DNA from 4 places in the Paenibacillus sp. LX16 genome. Region 1 is predicted to be linked to each of the others. Evidence: riboswitches for the same ligand, from Rfam matches in the RefSeq annotation. Region 1 holds a riboswitch; each other region holds the start of a gene.

The links. Region 1 has a riboswitch for cyclic di-AMP ahead of T3H97_RS00140 (resuscitation-promoting factor). Riboswitches for the same ligand answer to the same signal wherever they lie in the genome.
Region 2: it holds a riboswitch for cyclic di-AMP, as region 1 does, so the genes downstream of both, T3H97_RS13815 (3D domain-containing protein) here and T3H97_RS00140 (resuscitation-promoting factor) in region 1, are expected to answer to the same signal.
Region 3: it holds a riboswitch for cyclic di-AMP, as region 1 does, so the genes downstream of both, T3H97_RS06785 (hypothetical protein) here and T3H97_RS00140 (resuscitation-promoting factor) in region 1, are expected to answer to the same signal.
Region 4: it holds a riboswitch for cyclic di-AMP, as region 1 does, so the genes downstream of both, T3H97_RS20785 (TrkH family potassium uptake protein) here and T3H97_RS00140 (resuscitation-promoting factor) in region 1, are expected to answer to the same signal.

Annotation. Positions count from the first base shown of each region.
Region 1 is NZ_CP141152.1:28,662-32,664, forward strand. It holds gene T3H97_RS00130 (HD domain-containing protein) at 1-253, shown strand, start outside; gene T3H97_RS00135 (TatD family hydrolase) at 296-1,066, shown strand; cyclic di-AMP (ydaO/yuaA leader) riboswitch at 1,268-1,550, shown strand; gene T3H97_RS00140 (resuscitation-promoting factor) at 1,822-2,970, shown strand; gene rnmV (ribonuclease M5) at 3,117-3,662, shown strand; gene rsmA (16S rRNA (adenine(1518)-N(6)/adenine(1519)-N(6))-dimethyltransferase RsmA) at 3,670-4,003, shown strand, end outside.
Region 2 is NZ_CP141152.1:3,166,502-3,170,504, reverse strand. It holds gene T3H97_RS13825 (ABC transporter substrate-binding protein/permease) at 1-945, shown strand, start outside; gene T3H97_RS13820 (amino acid ABC transporter ATP-binding protein) at 932-1,654, shown strand; cyclic di-AMP (ydaO/yuaA leader) riboswitch at 1,885-2,059, shown strand; gene T3H97_RS13815 (3D domain-containing protein) at 2,066-2,734, shown strand; gene T3H97_RS13810 (polysaccharide deacetylase family protein) at 2,935-3,741, opposite strand.
Region 3 is NZ_CP141152.1:1,464,179-1,468,181, reverse strand. It holds gene kdpA (potassium-transporting ATPase subunit KdpA) at 1-908, opposite strand, end outside; gene T3H97_RS26385 (potassium-transporting ATPase subunit F) at 1,059-1,136, opposite strand; gene T3H97_RS06785 (hypothetical protein) at 1,320-1,715, opposite strand; cyclic di-AMP (ydaO/yuaA leader) riboswitch at 1,831-2,003, opposite strand; gene T3H97_RS06780 (glutathione peroxidase) at 2,470-2,955, shown strand; tRNA gene T3H97_RS06775 (tRNA-Leu) at 3,106-3,188, opposite strand; gene T3H97_RS06770 (urease accessory protein UreF) at 3,451-4,003, shown strand, end outside.
Region 4 is NZ_CP141152.1:4,640,221-4,644,223, forward strand. It holds gene T3H97_RS20775 (LysR family transcriptional regulator) at 1-167, shown strand, start outside; gene T3H97_RS20780 (potassium channel family protein) at 173-850, opposite strand; gene T3H97_RS20785 (TrkH family potassium uptake protein) at 957-2,297, opposite strand; cyclic di-AMP (ydaO/yuaA leader) riboswitch at 2,581-2,725, opposite strand; gene T3H97_RS20790 (CPBP family intramembrane glutamic endopeptidase) at 2,987-4,003, shown strand, end outside.

The DNA of each region.
Region 1 (4,003 bases):
ATATGATTTTGAAATTGATTTTCCAACAGATCTTCCTTATGATGTGTTTCGGCAGGGTGGCTCGACGGACAACCAGATTTTACTGCTTGGACGTCAGGGCGAGGTGAGTGAAATATCCGAAGTTTCGGAAATTGTGCGCTCAATAAGTGGTATTCACCGAGGAAAATATCATATGTATTTTCCCCAGAATAAATTGAACGCGGTAAAAGACAGGCTTCCTGCCGAAATAAGGAATTATTTTGTCAAAGAATAGACAACTATATAGAAATGTAAGTAAAAAAAGGAGATGTAAGCCTTGGGTTTATTCGACACTCATACTCACTTGGATGCGCCACAATTTGACGAAGATCGTGAAGAAGTTATAGCACGTGCTGTCGAATCAGGAGTAACGCGGATGATCAATATCGGATTTAATCGTGAGACCATTCCATCCACCATGAAATTGGCCGAGACGTACGATTTTATTTATGCGGCAGTTGGATGGCATCCGCAGGATGCGATTACAATGCAGGAGGGCGATCTAGAATGGATTGCATCGTTATGCAGTCATAAGAAGGTTGTAGCCATCGGGGAGATCGGTCTGGATTATTATTGGGATACATCACCGAAGGATGTTCAGCATCGGGTGTTGCGAAGTCAAATTGGTCTGGCTCGTGAACTCAAAATGCCCATTGTTATTCATAACCGGGATGCCCATGAAGATATTGTTAAGATTTTGCGCGAGGAAAAAGCGAGTGAGATTGGAGGAGTCATGCACTCCTTTTCGGGTAGCTGGGAGACAGCCAAAATGGTGCTGGATATGGGATTTCACCTTTCCTTCGGTGGTCCAATAACGTTCAAAAATGCCAAGCAGCCAAAAGAGGTGCTCGCACAGGTGCCGCTGGACCGTCTGCTCATTGAAACTGATGCTCCCTATCTGACGCCTCATCCGTTTCGTGGGAAGCGAAATGAGTCTGCACATGTGAGACTGGTGGCAGAGGCTGCAGCCCAAATCAAGGGGATTACAGTGGAGGAATTAGTGTCAATAACGACCCGAAATGCCCTGGAACGATTTGACATTCAATGAAAAAGTGAAGAAATCGATCAAAATAAAGAGATAGACGAAGCTAATCATGAATTTGTTGCAGGAAACTCGAGAATATTACAATATTTTAACCGAATATTTTAAAAAATGTACTTGAAACCTGCTTTACAACATGCATAGAAACAGGATATCATCTTTTCAGTGAATTGTTGTTTGAATGTAAACATCAACAAGTCATTTCATGAACCAGTCTCGCTGAGTCCCTTTTACAGGGAACGGGGGAACCGATATGGCTTACAGTACGTCCGGCGTATGTGCAAGAAGGGAACGTCTCTTCCGCCAGCCGGCTCGACCTAAATTCTTTTCCCGGATGGGATTGAACAGGTGGAGGAGCCGTATTTCGATTTCTTTCTGGGTCTTCGGGGTGAATGTGAAGGCGACCGCCATGAGCGGTTGACCCAAGCTAGGGCGACTCTCTACGTCCGAACCCGACAGCTAACCCCGTAAGCGTAACAAGAGAGAAGCCATCTCGTGCATGAGTTTTCCCGCATATTCACACATGCCGGAAGCCACGAAAGAGCTCTCTAGTCTCTTTCTCTGGCTTTTTTTGTTGTGAATAAAAGAAAATCTGTCATCATACTGTGGTTAAACAGGGGAGGACAGCATGCCGCGAAGACGGGTACATGGTGCAGGACAGTCGTAGTTTGGGCTTGTCTTGTAGAAAATCTGTTATAGTCACGTCAAATCTCAACTATGTCTTACTCCAGACGGCGGGCTATGTAAGGAGGACGGAGGAAATGGGAATTTTCCAAAAAAAGGATACCCATGAGTCACGCTCATCCAGCATGTCTTACGTATTGCGTTGGAAGCAAGAGAATGTGCGCCAGGCTGCTTTGGTTGCTATTTTTCTAATCGCGCTAACGATTATGATTTCAATTCTGATGTACACGCAATCTAAAAAACAAGTCTTTTTTGTCATCGATGGCAAGGCGTCTGCGGTAGAAACCCGGGAATCCAAGCTTCAAGATTTGCTGAGCGAGCATTCCATTTCACTTCAGCCGCATGATACAGTTTCCATGCCGCTAAATGGAGCAATACAGGATGGGGATCGCGTAGTCATTAAACGTGCCAATCAGGTTAAAGTATCTTCAGGCAATGAGACGAAAAAGCTGTACACAACAGAAAATACAGTAGAAGGTGCCATTCGTACCTCGGGCTATAAATTATCGTCAACGGATAAAGTTTATCCTGCGTTGGATGCCTCTGTTTCGTCTAACATGGACATAAAAATCGTCCGTGTGAAGAAACAGCAGGTCGAACAGAAAAAACAGGTGCCTTATCAGGTCATCAAAACGGCCGATCCGAGTCTCTATAAAGGCGATAATCGGGTCATTCAAAGTGGCAAATCGGGTGTGGTAGTCCAGCACGTTCAAAAGGTATATCATGATGGAAAGTTGGTATCCAAACAGCTGGTTAACAAGGAAGTTGCACAGAACCGTGTGGATAAGGTCATTGCGGTAGGAACGAAGAAAAAACCGGTCGTTCTTGCTGCTTCCGTCGGTCCCAATGATGCGGTTAAGGCAACAACGGTTAGTTCGGGCAGTGCTGTCCGTAAAGCAGGCGTAAATTTTAAATATAGCAAAGTTTTACAAAATGTCTCCATGACGGCGTATTCCTCACAGGAGCCAGGTATCGGTACACGTACTGCATCCGGCGCACGTGTCACGGAAGGACGCACCATCGCGGTCGATCCGAGTGTAATTCCAATCGGCTGGTGGGTGTATATCGAAGGGGTGGGCTTCCGCCGTGCGGAGGATACCGGTGGCGCGATTAAAGGCCACAAAATCGATGTGTATTATGAGAGTTTGAGCCGAGCCAACCAATTTGGTCGTAAGCACGGTAAAACCGTATATGTTATCGGACCGGTAAAGCCTGAAATCAACTAAAACAGGTTGTGTATCTTGAGGGCAATGCGATAGTATTAACAACATAGTTATGCCATGCTAAGAAGAGGATATCCTCTTCTTATTTTGTTTTCAAAAGCAGGGAAAGATAAATATAGCTTGCTGTGTAGCAGTGGAGGGAAATGCAAATGATCAAGGAAGTGATCGTGGTAGAGGGCCGAGATGATACGGTGGCCATTCGCCGCGCTGTTGAAGCGGATACAATAGAAACTGGCGGCTCAGCCATTAATAAAATGACGCTGCGTAAAATTGCATTGGCGCAGGAGCGGCGGGGGGTCATCATTTTAACCGATCCCGATCATGCAGGGGAGCGCATTCGTAAGATTATCGCTTCCAAGGTACCCGGCTGCAAGCAGGCTTTTATACCCGAGGCAGAAGCGACGCGCAAAGGAGATATTGGCGTGGAGAATGCCTCACCAGAAGCGATCAGACACGCCCTTGCACGGGTCCATACGACAGTGGAAGGCGCCGACCCGCTGATTGAGTGGGCGGACCTGATTGATGCTGGACTCATCACCCACCCCAATGCTGCTGCACGCCGTATGGCCTTAGGGAATGTGCTGGGTATTGGTTATTGTAACGGAAAGCAGCTACATAAACGGCTCTCTGTATTTCAGATCAGCCGCGAGGAATTTGCCGGGGCGCTGGCACAAATTGAAAGTGAAGGATTGTGATGTCCGTATGACAGGGATTCAAGATATAGCAACACCGCGGCGTACGAAGGAAATTATTCAACGGCACGGTTTTTCGTTCAAAAAGAGTTTGGGACAAAATTTCCTGATTGATCAAAATATTCTCAATAAGATTGTAAATGCTGCCGGATTGGATGAGACGAAGGGTGCACTTGAGATCGGTCCTGGGATTGGCGCTTTGACCGAGAAGCTGGCGCAATCGGCCAAGGCGGTTACCGCTGTCGAGATTGACCAGCGGCTGCTGCCAATTCTCGAAGAGGTGTTGGCCCCTTACGAGCATGTGAAGGTACGTCATGGAGACGTGCTGAAGCTGGATTTGCGCG
Region 2 (4,003 bases), 2.7 Mb from region 1:
GACAAAATATCCGATCTGGTACTCCAGCTGCGGACCCAGCGTATCAACGCTGTTGTGATCGAAGATACGGTTGCTAAAGGATACACGTTAGATGGTACCGTAACACTTGCCAAAGCGGTGCCTGAGGATGCCGGAGCAGAAACAGCTGTAGGTATACGCAAGGGGAACGCAGAATTACTTGCCTCTGTAAATAAAACGTTGGCTCGCCTGAAAGCGGACGGGTCGATTGAGAAGTTTTCCACAGAAGCGAGCGCGCTCTCAGCAGATCGACAGGTTTCTTCTAATAACATAGTAGACATTTTTTGGAAATACCGCAGTTTTTACGCTACGGGTATCGGCTACACTCTGTTGCTGTCTGCACTCGGAGTATTGTTTGGATTTATCATTGGTCTGATTGTATCCTTGCTGCGGATGAGTGGTATACGTATCATTGAGTGGTTAGGTACCACTTATGTGGAGATCCTGCGTGGCACACCTATGCTGGTACAACTCATGATCATTCACTACGGGGTTGCTTTGACGCTGGGTGTCAATTTTACTCCACTCCAGTCTGGTATAATCACATTGTCTCTAAATAGCTCGGCATATCTGGCTGAAATTTTCCGTGCAGGTATCCAGGCAGTAGACCGTGGACAGATGGAGGCTGCCCGTTCGTTGGGTATGGGACGCGGTAAAGCTATGCGTCATGTCATTTTGCCGCAAGCGTTTAAATCTATTTTGCCTGCTATCGGTAATGAGTTTATTACAATCATTAAAGAATCATCCATTATTTCGACCATTGGGATGGTGGATATTATGTATCAGGCCCAGGTCATTAAGAACATTACCTACGAAGGATTAAGTCCGTTCGTAATCGCAGCCGCTATTTATTTTGTAATGACATTCAGCTTGTCTAAGCTGCTGGGTTTATGGGAAAGGAAGTTGAGAGCCAGTGATCACCGTTAAACAACTGCGTAAATCGTTCGGTAAGAATGAGATTTTAAAAGGCATTGATATAGATATCGCCAAAGGTGAAGTCGTCGTCATCATCGGTCCCAGCGGTTCGGGGAAGAGTACGTTTTTACGTTGTATGAATCTGTTAGAACAGCCTACGGACGGGGAGATTTTGTTTGAGGGCGAGCCGATTACAGCTCGTGGCCATAATATTAATGTAACCCGGGAGAAGATGGGGATGGTGTTCCAGCATTTTAATCTGTTCCCGCATAAAACAGTGTTGCAGAACCTGACACTTGCACCAACACAGGTTAGAAGACAGTCAGGGAAGGAAGCGGAAAAAATTTCGCTAGAACTCTTGCGTACCGTAGGGCTTGAGGATAAGAAGAATACCTATCCGAACCAGCTATCCGGTGGTCAGAAGCAACGTATTGCGATTGCGCGTGCTTTGGCCATGCAGCCGCACGTAATGCTGTTCGATGAGCCGACTTCTGCATTGGACCCTGAAATGGTTGGAGAGGTTCTGGATGTAATGAAGAAGCTCGCCGAAGGCGGCATGACAATGGTAATCGTAACGCATGAAATGGGCTTTGCCCGCGAGGTAGGCGATCGAATTATCTTTATGGATAACGGTCAAATTGTGGAGCAAGGTACACCAGAGCAGGTATTTGGCAATCCAAGTCATGATCGAACCCGTGATTTTCTTGCCAAAGTATTGTAAGGAAGTGCTGATATAATCTAGAAAAAAAGTCCTCCGTTTGACGGAGGACTTTTTTTCTTTTTGTCACCATTTCCCCATACTTTCGTAACAAATATCGATTTCTTGATGACAAAATTGTAACGAGTATAGTATGATGTTCAAGGTTCCCAACATTTTCATGCGGATAAGGTTACAAAATTGTGATATTATGCAGTAAGCCAAAACTTACCGGGACAGCATGCGGTTATGACAAACGCTGAATGCTGGGTCCTAACTATGGGAAGTGCGGGGGACGTAACAATTGGCAGTCATTCCGATACGTCATAAGACGATGTGGAATATGCCTAGGGGTGAATTGCACAAGCATAGGGCTTCTCCTGAGTCCGAATCCGACAGCTAACTTCGCAGGCATAACAGAGGAGGTACATATCTTTGAAACATCTAAAACATATTGGTAAAACGATGAAATTTGCGGTGCTTGCCGCAGCTATTGCAGGGCTGGCACAGACAGCTGGAGTAGCGGATGCTGCTTCGCTTCACACTGCCAAAGAGGGCGATACCTTTTTTTTGCTTGCTCAACGTTATGGAGTATCGGTAGACGAGCTAACGAAGGCGAACCCAAACATTGCCTCCAACAATATATATGCAGGTCTGCAAATTAAGGTGCCTGGCGAAAAAAGTGTGAAGGCAGCTTCGGATTCGAAGCCGCAGCTTCTTACGGAGAAAGCACCAGCGAATGAGGGGCCAACGATTGAAGCGTGGGGTAAAACATTCAACTATAGCAAAATAGTTGACGTTAAGGCTTCTGCGTATTCTGCCGCAGCCGATGAGAATGGTAAATGGGGAGCAGTGGACTACTACGGCAATCCGCTTAAACTAGGTACAATTGCGGTAGACCCGAACGTCATTCCGATGGGCACGAAAGTGCTGGTTACAGGCTATTCCCACCCAGGTTTGCCGGATCATTCTTTTGTAGCTGTCGCTCGCGATCAGGGCAGCGCCATTACAGGAAAGCGGATTGATATCTTTATTCCTGGCAACAAATCATTTGTGAACGACTTTGGATTTCAAAATGTGAAGCTGTACGTTATTGATAAATAGCATTGTACGTATATACGGTTTAATTAAACATAATATATATTATGTAAACTTAATACCTGTATCCTACCGCATATAACTAGGTCGGACTCTTATCAGGGTCCTATCCGTAAAAAAAGGCTGTCTTGACGAGCAGAAAACTTCTGCTGGTAAGACAGCCTTTTTACGTTGCTTTAGCTAGTAGCTCAATCATAAACATATTGTTATTTCCGTTCCGATGTGTGGAGTAGCCGGGGGACTGTCACAAATTTGTAGCCCTTAGCTTTTAGAGAGTGAATTAGACCCGGCAGAGCTTGGACAGTGCCTTGCAAGTTGGAACTTTGACCTCCACCAGCGTGCATTAAAATAATAGAGCCAGGCCCTGTAGCTGGGATCACATTGCGCTGAATTTGTGTTTTACTTAGTCCCTTCCAGTCGAGAGAGTCTACATTCCAATTGACAATCATATAGCCATGACGACGTGCCCATTGGATTTGAGGCTCCGTGATTTCACCGTAGGGTGGACGAATCAACTTGGGGCGAAAACCTGCTCTGGCTTGTAAAATACGTTCTGTTTTTGTAATCTGGTTGCGAAAGCGTTCTGGTGTGGCCTTCCTAAAATCCGGATGAGTATAGGAATGGTTTCCTATAGCATGGCCTTCACGGATAATACGGCGTATGATCCCCGGATGCTTTTCCGCACGGTGACCGACGATAAAAAAGGTGGCTTTGATGCCATTGGCGTGTAATACGTCCAAAACCTGCGGCGTATACCTAGAATCGGGCACATCATCAAAGGTTAGGGCAATTTGGCGGGTGTGTGGGCCGCACATTTTAAAAATGTCCGCATGTTTTTTACGCAACATTGCTAATGTAGGAGTAGCTCGATCTGTACTCAGATGTACAGAAGAAGCAACAGCTGCTTCCTTGGGATGGGGCGTTCCGATATTGGGAGGCGCATCCGCGTGAACGGGTAAACTTGAAAATGCTAGTAACAGTGCCAAGCATGGCAACACTCCCCTGTACGGCATATGTATCCCCCCTTTTCGTGCAGTGGTACCTAGTGGTGCTCTCGACTATTATGTACCTGTCCTATTAAAAATATGCTGGTAACCAAGTTCGGCTCATAAACGTCTGGAAAGAAGTCCACGATGATACGATTATCAATGAAGATGATGGAGCTAAACGTACATATTCTCTTAAACATGACCGAAAACAGGAGCATTTTCGCAAGTTTTAGCCTTACAACGAATTCGGTATCCCGTGACAGCTGGTGTATAATGGGGATGTAAT
Region 3 (4,003 bases), 1.4 Mb from region 1:
TTTTCAGACACGTACGTAATGGATAGAAAAATAAGAAACAATACCATCATGGAGCTAAAAATAATCCAGCCCTGCTTACGATTACGGGCAAACAATCCAAAGGTATACGGCAACGAAGCCGGCATTACCCACATTGCCAAAATTTCCAGCACGTTCGTCCAAGGACTTGGATTTTCAAAAGGATGCGCAGAGTTAGCTCCCGCATAACCGCCCCCGTTTGTCCCCAAATGCTTGATGGACTCCAGGGAAGCAATAGGTCCCATAGAAATCTGCTGCTGTGTTCCGCTCAGCGTCGTAAGATCCGCCGTAGGCTGTAGCGTCTGGGGTACCTTCAATCCAACCAGCACCAGCGTAAGCACAAAGGCCAGCGGCAGGAAAATTCTTATAATGGCTTTAATAAAATCTTGAAAGAAATTGCCCATTCCTTCACCGCGCCGCGTCAATCCTCTCATAAAAGCCGCTGCAACCGCAAAACCGGAAGCAGCCGAAGTGAACATCATCATCGTGACGAACGCCATCTGTGTCAGATACGTAAGCCCGCTTTCTCCACTATAATGTTGGAGATTCGTATTCGTCATAAAGCTGATTACCGTATTAAAAGCTAGTGATGCTTCCATATTACTGTTTCCTGCCGGATTACCGGGAAGCATTCCCTGTAAACGCAACAGCAAGTAGCTGATCGCCACAAGCACGACATTCGTAGCAATGAAACTCATAACATACGTAGTCCAACGCATGCTCTCCAGCTTCTTCAATCCTACTACTTTATAAATCAGCTTTTCTGTTCCGCCAAAAATCCGATCCGTCCGATTCGGTTCATTCGAGAATACATGATACATATATGTACCCATTGGCTTTACCAAGAGCAGCAATATAAGGATCACAATTCCAATTTGAAGCAGCTCCATCCTCTATTCCTCCTTCAAAATGCTCCTGCGTTTGGAACAACAGACCCGATTCAGACCATCTATGGAGTGCACACGTTTGCGAAAACCTGCTACCTATGATGCTTAATATTCAGATCTGTTGTTCCCGCCCGCTCTATCCCCTATAGCTGACTAGAACTTTTCAGGGTTCAGGAGTGCGTAGATTAAATACATAAACACAATAGCCGTAAGCCCAAGTATAACGATCATCCTCTTCGTCCTCCTTTAGAGGTCTGCGCATCACACCAGCGTACAAACAGCAATATCACTCCATAACTCACAGCCATGACGAGCAGCATGTATATATCCATCATGTTCATAACCTCCGTATCGGTCCTCAGATCGCCATTCTTATTTCATCATAAAATCATAAAACAACTATGTTATAAGTGCTTATCCGTTCAGTAGAAAACCCACCTCTCCGTTCAATGTGTAGATCACATGGTCCGCTCCCAATCCCCGATAAATTCCTTGTGGATTACAGCCGTGCGTAATAACATAGATCGATTCCGATGTTAGTGGCCGACATATTTGCAGGAAACGGCAAGTCAGATTCAAGCTGTTCTCGAACAAATACACACTACCAATTTCTTTTTTTGGAAAATTCCATTTTCCCGCTTGCATGGTATTGATGCGGACAATGTGCTCCACACCCATTTTTTTGAGCTGTCGTTCCTCCTGGGCGCTATTCGTGAGAACTGCAAACGCCAATTTTTTGAACATAAGCAATTTCACAAAACTTCTGCCCGCTTCATTCGGTGCAGTGACAATAATTAACCGACCTTCCATCAGTAGCTCCTCTCCCGGTATAAAAAGACAACAAAAAGAAGCCGAAGGAAAAAGGCTTTCCTCCGGCTTCTTACATATCCATGATAAAATAAACCATGGCTGCACACGGCGGTTTGTTGCCTCTCCCTGTACGCTTACGAGGTTAGCTGTCGGATTCGGACGTGAGAGTCGCCCTATTTCTGGTACTTGACCGGAAAATTCACCCCATGAGACACACGGCTTCCGAAGCCGTACAGTCTCGATTGGTTCCCCCGCTTTTGCAACTGCAAAATTCAGCGCTATAGACATTTCGTTGTTGCTTCATTCAAGTTAATTTGAAATTACGTCTTGAATCATACACCCGCGCATGGAAGACTGTAAAGCTCAACTGCGGGGTTATAAATCGGCCTTTAGAGCCTAGTATATTAATAATAGCGCTTACAATACAACTATGCTTCTCACAGCTCCTTCAATCTCTGTTTTTCATCCCTTTTCGAAAATGACAAGCATGTCAATATTGGCGTAGGGTAGAGCGTTTTTGGCCTTTTTTTGTAAAAAGAGAAGAAAATACGCTATATGTACCAGCTAAACACCGATTGAACCCGCTTTTATAAGAAGAAACACCTTAATTCGCTCCATTTGCGGTGCGATTTACTGTTTTGAACAAAATACGATTTTACAGCGGCTAAAGGCTTGATACAGCTTTTCCAAACTTGCAACCTCGCTTTTAATTGCTTACAATTTAATTGCTGAATATTGAATAAGGAGAGATACTATGACCGTTTATGAATATGATGCGCAAACCCTGCAAGGGAAACAAATTCCGTTATCCACATATGAAGGGAACGTTCTGCTTATCGTGAACACTGCCAGCAAATGTGGGTTAACCCCCCAATACAAAGCGCTACAAGAGCTATATGACCAGTACCATGAACAGGGGCTCGAAATTTTGGGATTTCCCAGCAACCAGTTTGCCAAACAAGAGCCAGGTTCTAGCGAGGAGATTTCCGAATTTTGCCAGATCAATTATGGTGTTACCTTTCCGATGTTCGCCAAAACAGATGTCAATGGAGATCAAGCGCACCCCTTATTTCGCTACCTTACCCAAACAGCTCCGGGGGTATTAGGATCCAAAGCGATCAAATGGAATTTTACTAAATTCTTAATTACACGAGAAGGTAACGTATTTAAGCGCTATGCACCGCAAACCACTCCAGATAAGCTGGCGGGAGATATAGAGAAGCTTTTGCAGCAAAACTGACATTCTTCTTAATCACAGTTATTAAACAACCTGTTGTCTACCGTTGCTTCTGTGGCTAAAGGATATAACGAAAAATGCTTAACAAAAAAAAAAGCATCCCTTCACGTAAAACGTGTCAGGATGCTTTTTTTAACTGGGTCTTGCATATAATGCGGTCGAGAGGACTCGAACCTCCACGGGCGTACGCCCACTACCCCCTCAAGATAGCGTGTCTGCCATTCCACCACGACCGCAAATCATAATGTAATGAGGCAACAGATTTATTATACTCTCTCATCAACTATTTGTAAACAAAAATATAATAATTATTTTGTGTGTTATTTTTTCTAACATATATAAGCGATAATAATATTTAATTTGACACAAAGGCTACTAAAATGTAAATATATATTACATATATTTCGAATTTTTTTGTTATCCCCAAGTGCAGAGTAAAATAATATAACATAATAATTCACTTCGAGGAGGCGAACCACCCTGCATAAAGGCAACCGCTTGCTGAACTATGCTTTATTGTTGGACCCTTCCCTACCTATTGGTGGCTTCACCCGTTTTAACGGACTAGAGAAACTATTCCGCAACAGACATTTGAACAGTCTACAAGACCTGGAACATTACATGTTGGATGATTTGTATCCTCAATTTACAACCGTTGATGGCATGGCTATCAAAAGTCTGTATGTCGCCATCCAGCAGAATGACGGTTGGCGGATCGCTCTCATTGATAAGATGCTGCATACCCAACGTCCCTCCTTGCAGCATGTGAAGGAGTTGCGTCTATCCGGTCAGCGTCTACTCAAGCTCGCTAAGGCTCTTTATCCTTGGCTTGAATTTGACCAGTTGGAATCCATACTCATTCAATACAATGCGATTGGCACACTCGCTACCGTTCACACCTGGATTAACCTCCTCCTCGGAAACGATGTAGAACAGACCGTTCACGGCTATCTTGGCGCAGCGGTGTCCTTCTGTGTGGAAGATGCCTTCAAACTACTCAATCCTCCTTATGAGGAAAAGAACCCTTTTATGGAGCGTATGACCAGCGAGC
Region 4 (4,003 bases), 1.3 Mb from region 1:
GCGAACTATTACGGGATAATGGACTCACTGCATTGTACTTGCCCGATTTGAAGGAGACACGCCGAACGACCTCCCTCATTTACTCGGAGACGACCGATCTCGGTCCGACAGCACGACGCTGGATTAGCGAGACACGTGCGTCGTTTGCAGGCTACCGTATGGTGTAGAGGATTTAATCCTCTTCATTAACATTAACAACCTCATCCTCAAAGCGACCGATATTGTCATTCGAGCCGATGATGACCATAATATCGTCGGCTTTTAGCCGATCCATAGCCGTCGGTGCGATCAGGATACCATTCGCCGTATGAAGCGCCACGACGCTACAACCAAAGCGGGTACGGGCATTTAGCTCTGCTAGCGTTTTGCCATTCAGACATGCAGGTACATTGAGTTCCACAATACTGTATTCCTTAGACAACTCCAAATAATCGAGCAAATTAGGCGTGACTAGCTGGTGAGCCACCCGGATACCCATATCCCGTTCTGGATAAATGATCCGGTCTACACCGAGCTTCTCTAACGCACGCCCGTGCAGCACAGATATGGCTTTGGCTACGACTTTTTTCACACCCAGCTCCTTCAGCAAAATGGCGGTGAGGATGCTTACCTGAATGTCATCACCAATAGCAACAATGCCACAATCGAAATTACGGATGCCCAGTGATCGCAACGAGTCTTCATCGGTAGCGTCCGCCACGACAGTATGTGTCAACATCTCACTCATACTGTCCACAACATCCTCATTCCGGTCAATGCCTAGCACCTCGCACCCCATATCCACCAATTGCAAAGCCAGGCTTGAGCCAAACCTCCCCAAGCCAATAACTACAAACTGCTGCGTTTTCATATCTACTCGAAAACTCCCTTATCTGAATCAATTTCATAAATGAGGATTTTGCAAAATCCTGAAATGATTAAACCCACGAAATGTATACTGCATATTATGAAATGATTCATCCTATAATCATTTTGCCTTCCGGATGACGATATAATTCTTTACCCTTTTTCGGCCCCAGTGCATAAGCTAGCGTGAGTGGGCCCAGTCTACCTGCAAACATCGTTAGGGTGATCACCAGCTTGCCTATGACTGTCAAATCAGGTGTAAGCCCCATCGACAGCCCCACCGTACCAAACGCAGACACCGTCTCGAACAAGATCATCAGAAAATGATGATCTTCAGTTGCCGACAAAATCATCGTTACCCCGATCACGAACAGCAACCCCAGCAGTGTAATGGTCAAAGCCTTGTAAATTCGTCCCTGCGCAAGTCGGTACTTGAACAGTACAATATCTTCCCGCCCCCGCAGCATCGAAATCACCGCTCCAATGAGCAGGGCGAATGTTGTGGTCTTAATCCCGCCTCCAGTAGAGCCAGGAGAAGCCCCGATAAACATGAGTATGATGATAAAAAACTGCGTAGCCTGCCGCAAGCCTGCAATGTCCAAGGTATTGGCACCTGCGGTACGGGGAGTAACGGACTGGAATAAAGATCCCAGTAGCTTACCACCCCAATCAAGCGAGCCCAGAGTCTTCGGATTCGTAAACTCAAATACAAAAATCACGAGCGTGCCGACTACAATCATAGCGCCCGTCATGCTGAGTACCACCTTGGTATGCAAGGACAGTCTCTTGCGCTTGCGATATTCTGCCAGGTCTGACATCACTACAAAACCAATGCCGCCAGAAATAATCAGAAACATTGCGGTAAAATTAACAATCGGATCATATACATAACCTGTCAAGCTACGAAATTCACCGAATAAATCAAAACCAGCATTGTTAAACATGGAGATGGCATGCCAGATTCCAAAATAAATCGCCCTGCCTACGGGCATATCAAAGGACCAGCGAACCGAGAATATCGTAGCGCATACGCCTTCAATAACCAGTGAGTACAGTAATACCTTACGGATTAACCCGACAATTCCCTCTACAGAAGTCTGATTCATCGCTTCCTGCAAAATGAGACGCTCCCGCAGGGAAATCCGACGCTTGAACACCAGTGCAATCAAGGTAGCCATGGTCATAAAGCCAAGACCGCCGATCTGGATCAGCGCAACGATGACAACTTGACCAAAAGTGGTAAAAAAGAGACCGGTATCCTTTACGACAAGCCCGGTTACACAGGTCGCAGAGGCGGCAGTAAACAAAGCGTCTATAAACGCAAGTGGTTTTCCTGTTGTATTAGAGATCGGCAGCATTAACAATAAACTACCTATTAGAATGATAATGGCAAAGCCCGCAACGAATATCTGCGGTGGAGAAAGCCGGAGCCAGCTTGCATTGGGATTCATCTATTCATCACTTCTCTCCTAATCCTTAAAACTATAAAAACAGTGATTTAATACGGTGTAAGCTCGCTACGCGTTCCATTTGATCTTCCGATCGTCGTTGCCCCTGAATTTTTTGATTTTTCCAAACCTTAAGTAACTATAATTAGCATTCCCTGAATACAGGAAGAATGCATGTCAAGCACTATTCGATCCCCCTGTGCTAATGGCGCGCAGCGTCCTTAACTCAGCAAACTTTTACACTTTTATACACACAAAAAAGACACCGGAAAACCGAGTGCCTGACTTGGTTCCTGCTCATAGCCTACGAGGTTAGCTGACGGATTCGGGCAGCACAGTATGCCCTATTTACACTTCCAGGATCGGTTGTAAAATTCACCCCAGTAACATGGTTCCCCCGTTTTCCCATAGAAATTCGGCTCAATTGTATATCATTACCTATGTATTTCATAGGCATTGCCTCAAGATTATAATCCTTCTATATCCAGAGCACAAAACCGATTTCGCCGAAAAAACGTGATATTGGCTTTATTTTGCGAATGGGCAACGTTTAATCGCAGCTTATCTTATTTTATTGGAACTTTAAAGTGCTTTCGCTCTATTTTCATGAATATCGCTGGTCTGTTGGCGGGAACCTGTGCAGTATGATATCTTTAATGGATGTTCTTATTTACAGATTAAGGAGGAAACTCATGAATCCTATCGGGAAACCGGTCGTGCTCACGGCCAACTTCAAAAAATTAGGCTTGCTGGGCGGGATTGGCCTGATTTGCTTTTTTATCTTTCAATTGCTTATTCCCTCGCTTAGCAATCCGAGTCCAGAATCAGTAATGAACGCAAAGGTCATCAGCAAACAAGAAGCGGTCATACACGCATTGGACTTCGCCCGCTCCGAGCTGGGCTATACTGAATCACAGCCAGAGGAGCCTGTCGTGACCTATCAGGCCGAAACAGATTTGTACGGTTATTTATCTAGAGAAAAACTGCTTCAACAGTACGACCGTACATGGAAAAAAAGTTACCCTTACGAAACCTTTCGGGTCGATCTGCCTGAATCCTCAGCGAAGAGCAAACTGCAAATTCATGTAGATTTATCCACTGGGAAGGTCGTAAGCTTTAAACGGATCACCTCCAACACCAATTACACACAGGCTGATATTTCTACGGATGAACAAGCACGTAACAGGCTTGTACGTGTGGCTGAGGACGGCATGACGCTCGAAGCCAAGGAGCAGACGGCCGCAGTATGGGTCAAGCGCTTTGGCTTTAAGCCGTCGGACTTGAAGCTCGCGACCACTGAAAAAGAAGGCGGATTAAAGTATACCGTAGACGATAAAAAAATCGGCGCCTCGGTACTTACACTGGCTTTTACTTTTGAAGACGGTGATGTTCGCTCCTTCACTCAAAGCTTTTCAGCCCCGTCGTCCTATACTGAATATATCGAAAAGCAAACATTTTGGGCGAATTGGATGACCTATGCGGGTTATGCCCTATTTAGCTTTGTGCTGGGTGTACTTGCCATTGTATATGCGTCACTCACACGACGATATACTTCATTTGTACGCGGCATTGTTCTGTCCGTTATATACTTTATTGCCAGTATAGCTGGGACCATGAACATGCTACCTTTATTGCAAGCAGAAGCAGGCGGTAAGGGCATGCTTATATTTCTTATGGTTTTCCAGATTGGTGTTACCTTCTTCATGGCT